Alloactinosynnema sp. L-07: one gene and its partner. The protein of the gene in region 1 interacts with the protein of each later gene in a pairwise test. Links are inferred from orthologs where the notes say so. Each region holds a gene or a part of one and is shown in the gene's direction. Other genes may lie near its edges.

Evidence for each region.
Region 2: the proteins of BN1701_RS11840 (region 1) and rsfS interact in binary tests that used the Escherichia coli proteins (3 or more experiments, as listed by UniProt). The link is inferred for Alloactinosynnema sp. L-07 from one-to-one orthologs.

Annotation. Positions count from the first base shown.
Region 1 is NZ_LN850107.1:2,659,214-2,662,436, reverse strand. Bases 252-3,159 are described here. They hold BN1701_RS11840 (AAA family ATPase), read left to right. Parts: upstream 252-1,116; coding sequence 1,117-2,202; downstream 2,203-3,159. Other genes in these bases: BN1701_RS11835 (DUF5682 family protein), read left to right, coding at 2,199-3,159; BN1701_RS11845 (DUF5691 domain-containing protein), read left to right, coding at 252-1,024. In the rest of the region: more of BN1701_RS11845, read left to right, coding at 1-251; more of BN1701_RS11835, read left to right, coding at 3,160-3,223.
Region 2 is NZ_LN850107.1:487,924-491,174, forward strand. Bases 44-2,979 are described here. They hold rsfS (ribosome silencing factor), read left to right. Parts: upstream 44-1,286; coding sequence 1,287-1,673; downstream 1,674-2,979. Other genes in these bases: BN1701_RS02385 (nitroreductase family protein), read right to left, coding at 44-387; nadD (nicotinate-nucleotide adenylyltransferase), read left to right, coding at 639-1,229; BN1701_RS02400 (histidine phosphatase family protein), read left to right, coding at 1,670-2,284; octT (diglucosylglycerate octanoyltransferase), read left to right, coding at 2,288-2,979. In the rest of the region: more of BN1701_RS02385, read right to left, coding at 1-43; more of octT, read left to right, coding at 2,980-3,004; BN1701_RS02410 (DegV family protein), read left to right, coding at 3,056-3,251. UniProt on the Escherichia coli protein: Functions as a ribosomal silencing factor. Interacts with ribosomal protein uL14 (rplN), blocking formation of intersubunit bridge B8.

The DNA of each region.
Region 1 (3,223 bases):
GCCGGGGATTCGACACTCGTTGGCCCGCGTAGCGGCGGGGCGGGGTAACTGGCTTGGCGCACTGAATCCCGAGTGGAGCTACCTGGCCAGCCATCGGTCCGATGTGGACGATGTCTGGCGGTTCGGCGACACCGCGCAGCGGATTCATTGGCTGACCGAGGCCGATCCGGAGGTGGCGAGGGCGGCGCTCGCGGCCGACTGGGGTGCTGAGCCCGCACCGGTTCGGGTGCGGATGCTGCGGGCGGTGGGGAAATCGTTGGACGACGAGTTCCTCGAATCCGCGCTCGACGATCGGGCGCAGGAGGTGCGGGCGCTGGCCGCCGACCTGCTGGCCGGGCGGCCGGAGTCGGACCTGGCCGGGCGCATGGCGCGGCGGTTGGCGGAGTTGGTGGCGGTCACTGGCGGGACGCTGGTCGTGCGGTTGCCCGCCGCGCGGGACGACGCGATGGCGCGGGACGGTGTGCCCGCGGGCGTGGGTCGCGGTGGGCAGCGGACGGCCTGGCTGCGGGCGATCGTCGCGGCGGCGCCGTTGGGGGCGTGGGGTGAGCCGGGGGAACTGCTCGCTATGCCCGTTCAAGGCTGTGACGCGGGGACGCTGCGCGAGGCGTGGGCGCTGGCCGCCGCCCGCCAGCGGAACGTGCGGTGGGCGCGGGCGTTGCTGGAGACCGACTTGTCCACCCCGGAGACCGCGGCCCTGGTGGGTGTTCTCCCGGCGGGCGACTGGGCGCGGGCGATCAAGCGGCTCGGTGGGGTGCGCAAGTCCGCGGACCTCGCCGAGTTGGTGATCGCCCTGTCTGGACCGTGGCCCGCCGACCTCGGCGACGCCCTGCTCGACTGGCTCGCGGGGCACGGGGACAACCGGGCGGTGGCGCGGGCGGCGAACGTGGTCGCGCGGACGGTCCCCGCCGAGTGCCTCGACCACCGGGTGGCCACCCAATCCCTTCCGTCGGACGCCCCGGCGTGGCGTCGGCATCTGTGGGAGACGCTGAACTTCCGCCGTCGGATGGACGAAGAGCTGCGATGAGAACGAGGAGTCTCAATGATCGTTTCAAACCTGAGCATTGATCGGGGCGCGCGCTCTGGCGAAGCAGTGGTTGTCGTGGATTTGGAGCAGTCGTGACTGAGACCGTGTTGCGTCCACACGCCGAGCAGGCCTACGCCGACGAACTCGTCGCGCTGGCGGCGGTGGACGAGCGGGAGCGGCCGCCGTCGTGGCGGCTGTCGCCGTGGGCGGTGCTGCACTATCTGATGGGCACCACGCTGGCCGACGGCACCGAGATCACGCCCAAGTACATCGGGCCGCGCAGGCTGATCGAGGTCGCCATCGCCACCTTGGCCACCGACCGGGCGCTGCTGCTGCTCGGCGTGCCCGGCACCGCCAAGACCTGGGTGTCCGAGCACCTGGCCGCCGCCATCAGCGGCGACTCGACGCTGCTCGTCCAGGGCACGGCGGGCACCGCCGAGGAGGCGATCCGCTACGGGTGGAACTACGCGCGGCTCATCGCCGAGGGGCCCAGTGAGCAGGCGCTGGTGCCGAGCCCGGTGCTGCGGGCGATGCGCGACGGCAGCCTCGCCCGGATCGAGGAGCTGACCCGGATCCCCGCCGACGTCCAGGACAGCCTCATCACCGTCCTGTCCGAGAAGACGCTGCCGATCCCCGAACTGGGCAGCGAGACGCAGGCCCGGCGCGGGTTCAACGTCATCGCCACCGCCAACAACCGCGACAAAGGCGTCAACGACCTCTCCAGCGCCCTGCGCAGGCGGTTCAACACCGTCGTCCTCCCGCTGCCCGACACCGCCGAGGCCGAGGTGGAGATCGTCACCAGGCGGGTCATCGACCTCGGGGCGTCGCTCTCGCTGCCGTCCGAGGGGGCGGGGCTGGCCGAGATCCGCAGGGTCGTCACCGTGTTCCGCGAGCTGCGGGCGGGCCGCACCGAGGACGGGCGGATCGCGGTGAAGTCGCCGTCGGGCACGCTGTCCACGGCCGAGGCGATCAGCGTGCTGACCGGCGGTGTCGCGCTCGCCGCGCACTTCGGCGACGGCGTCCTGCGGCCGCACGACGTGGCCGCCGGGATTCTCGGCGCCGTGGTGAAGGACCCGGCCGCCGACACCGCCGTCTGGACCGAGTACCTGGAGACCGTGGTCCGCGAACGGGACGGGTGGGCCGACTTCTACCGGGCCTGCCGGGAGCTGGCCGGATGACCCTTTCCGTCCTCGGCATCCGCCACCACGGGCCCGGGTCGGCCAGGGCGCTGGTGTCGGCGCTGGCCGATCTCGCGCCCGACATCGTGCTGATCGAGGGCCCGCCGGAGGCCGACGCACTCGTGGCGCTCGCCGCCGAGGACACCATGGCGCCGCCGGTGGCGCTGCTCGCCTACGCCGTCGACGACGCGGCGCGGGCGGCGTTCTGGCCGTTCGCCGTGTTCAGCCCCGAGTGGCAGGCGATCCGCTACGCCACCGCCCACGGCATCCCGGTCCGCTTCTGCGACCTGCCCGCCGCCCACCAGTTCGCCGCCGATACCAAACGCACGCGGCGCACGGAGGACCCGCTGGGCACGCTCGCCGAACTCGCGGGCTACGACGACGCCGAGCGCTGGTGGGACGACGTGATCGAGCACGGCGCGCACGACGAGGCGCCGTTCGACGTCATCGCCGAGGCGATGGGTGCGCTGCGTGAGGACCACGACGAGCCCGACGAGCGCGAGAAGCAGCGCGAGGCCTACATGCGCCAGACGATCCGCAAGGCCCGCAAGGACGGCTTCGAGCGGATCGCGGTGGTCTGCGGCGCGTGGCACGTGCCCGCGCTGCGTGAGCCGCTGCCGCCCGCCGCGCACGACCAGCGCGTCCTCAAAGGACTGCCGAAGCGCAAGGTCGCGTGCACGTGGGTGCCGTGGACGCACAGCAGGCTCGCCACGACCAGCGGCTACGGCGCGGGCATCACCTCGCCCGGCTGGTACCACCACCTGTTCACCGCCACCGACCACATCACCGCCCGCTGGCTCACCGACGTTGCCCGCGTCCTGCGCCAGGAGGACCTGCCGGTGTCCAGCGCGCACGTCATCGAGGCCGTCCGCCTGGCCGACACCCTGGCCGCGCTGCGCGACCGCGCCGTGCCGGGCTTGGCCGAGGTCACCGAGGCGACGCGGGCCGTGCTGTGTGGCGGCGACGAACTCCAACTCGACCTGGTCACCCGGCGCCTGGTGGTGGGCGAGCGGCTCGGCGC
Region 2 (3,251 bases), 2.2 Mb from region 1 along the record:
AGGCGCGTCAGTCAGGTGCGGTTTGTGCATATCGGTGCCCAGAGGGCGCAACGCCGACAGCCACTGGTCGCCCAGCCTGCCCTCGTAGGAGACGCGCTCTTCGTCTTCGGCCGCCTCCCGAATTCGCGCGCGAACCTCGGGATCGGTGACCAGGACGAAGGTCCAAGGCTGCTGATGAGCGCCGGACGGGGCGGTCGCGGCCACCGCGATCGCGTCGACCACGACCTGTTCGGGGACAGGATCGGAGGAGAACGCCCGCACGGTTCGCCGCTGGTCCATCTTCTCCCGCAGCGCGGCGGCGGTGCGAAGTGAATCGTCGGCACTGACCCGCACCGGCCGGTAGGGGACCGGGTGGTACGGCTGATCGTGTATCGGAGCCCAAGCCATGGCCCGAGTCTCGCCGACACCCAGTGCTCCAGGTCATACCTGATATCCATCTATTCCGCGTCATGACCCGATCGGCACAGCGTCCCCCCTCCGCACGGCCGCCGTAGGGGAGCGGGTCGTGCCCGGTTGGGTAACCCCCCCATACCTGCCGGTCCCCGCAGGAGTGTGTGGGCGGTGTCCCCCCATCCCCCCAGGGAGACGCCGCCCACACATCCACCCCCTACCGGCACCCCCACGTACCCTGATCAGCTATGTCACGTCGTATCGGGATCATGGGCGGCACATTCGACCCGGTCCACCACGGACACCTGGTCGCCGCCAGCGAGGTGCAGTCGCGGTTCGCGCTCGACGAAGTGATCTTCGTCCCAACCGGGCAGCCTTGGCAGAAGAGCGAACGCGAGGTCAGCGCCGCCGAGGACCGCTACCTGATGACGGTCGTGGCCACGGCGTCCAATCCCAGGTTCTCGGTCAGCCGGGTCGACATCGATCGCCAAGGCGCCACGTTCACCGTCGACACCCTGCGTGACCTGCGCGCGAGGTACCCGCGGGACGAGTTGTTCTTCATCACCGGCGCCGACGCGATGCAGCAGATCCTGTCCTGGCGGCAGGCCGACGAGCTGTTCAAACTTGCCCACTTCGTCGGCGTCACCCGACCGGGCTACCACCTCGCGGACACTCACCTGCCAGAAGGCTCGGTGAGCCTCATCGAGGTGCCCGCGATGGCCATCTCGTCGACCGACTGCCGCGTGCGTGTGGCCGCGGGCGAGCCGGTCTGGTACCTCGTTCCCGACGGTGTCGTGCAGTACATCTCGAAACGCAGGCTCTATGTGGCGGAAGGCTGACCGGACACCCAGGTACCCTCGACGGGTTGCATTAGGTGTTCGACCCTGAGGAGAGACGTGGCAGCCACGCCGAGCGCACGCGAATTGGCACTGGTCGCGGCCAGCGCGGCCGCGGACAAGAAGGCCAGTGACGTGATCGTGCTGGACGTCTCCGCCCAACTGGTGATCACCGACTGCTTCGTGATCGCCTCGGCGGCCAACGAGCGGCAGGTCGGCGCGATCGTGGAGAACGTCGAAGAGAAGATGCGCGAGGCGGGCACCAAGCCGGTCCGCCGCGAAGGCGCCCGGGAGGGCCGCTGGGTGCTGCTCGACTTCGTCGACGTCGTCGTGCACATCCAGCACACCGAGGAGCGCGTGTTCTACGGTCTCGAGCGGCTGTGGAAGGACTGCCCCCGGATCGAGTTCGACGCGGCCCCACCGGTCAACGAGGACGTCGTCACGTGAGTCTGCGGACTCTCGTGCTGTGGCGGCACGGAGAGACCGACTACAACGCGTCAGGCCGGATGCAGGGACACCTCGACTCGTACCTGACCGACGTGGGGTGGAACCAGGCGCGGTTCGCCGTCCCCGCGCTGGCCCGGTTCTCCCCGGACTTGATCGTCGCCTCCGACCTGCGTCGCGCGACCGACACCGCGACGGTGTTCAGCGAGGCAATGGGCGTCCCTCTGCGCATCGATAAGCGTCTGCGTGAGACGAACCTGGGGGCATGGCAGGGCAAGACGAGCGCCGAGGTCGACGAAGGCTGGCCGGGTATGCGCGCCCAGTGGCAGGTCGACGCGACACTCGCCCCACCCGCGGGGGAGACCCGGGTCGAAGTGGCCGCGCGGGCGGCCGAGGTGGTCGCCGACCTCGACACCGGCACCGAGGAGACCGCCGTCCTCTGTGCTCACGGCGGGTTGATCACCGCGCTCACCGGCAGACTGTTAGACCTGCCAGTGACGAACTGGTCGCAGCTCGGAGGAATCTCCAACTGCCACTGGACGGTGCTGGCACGCCGTCAGTCCAGTGGTCTCAACTGGCGCCTGATCGCCTATAACGCGGGCATCACCGGTTAACCCATGCCCACCGTGTTGATGTTCGGCGACTCGCTGTGCTTCCACGGACCGGACGGTCCGCATCCGGCCGACGACCCACGGCTGTGGCCGAACATCGCCGCCGAGGTGGTCGGCGGGCACACCGAATTGTTCGCCGGGTTCGGCTGGACCGCCCGCGACGCCTATTGGTCCCTGACCGGTGACCCTCGGGTGTGGACGCAGCTGCCGCACGCCGACGTCCTCGTGCTCGGGGTCGGCGGGATGGACACGCTGCCGTCGCCCCTGCCCACCTATCTGCGCCAAGGCATCCGCTACCTGCGACCGGACAGTCTCAGGCGGCACGTGCGCAAGGGTTACCTCGCGGCGCAACCCTGGCTGGCCCGGCTCACCCAGGGCAGGCCGGTGGCGCTGCCCGCGGCGCTGACGGTCAGGTATCTGGACGCGACCGTAGTGGCCATCCGCGCTTTGCGTCCGGACATCCCGGTGATCGCGACCCTGCCCGCTGTGCACCGGTCGCGCGCCTACGGGCTTGTGCACACCGCGCGCGCGGGGGCGGAACGGGCCATTCGGGACTGGGCCGCGCGGTCCGAGGTCACCCTGCTCGACCTGCGGGAGGTCGTGGAGCGGCACGTGCTCGACGGGCACGGCAACCCCGACGGGATCCACTGGGGATGGGACGGGCACGACGACGCGGGCAAGGCGTTGGGCGCGCTCATCAAGTCGCTGAAAGTCGAGTCCTGACTCCGGCGTGGTCGTAGGTTCGCGGCGTTCGTCCGGATAGGCTCCGGTGTCGTGCCGTTCGCCGTAGTCACCGACTCGACCGCGTATCTGCCGGAGGGCTTCGCCGACCGGCACGCGGTCCGGATCGTGCCGCTGTTCGTGCATATCGACGACCGCGAGGGCCGCGACGGAATCGACATCGGGCCCGCTGAACTCGCCGTGGCGCTCAAAGAACGGCGCACTGTCACCACCTCGCGGCCCAGCCCGG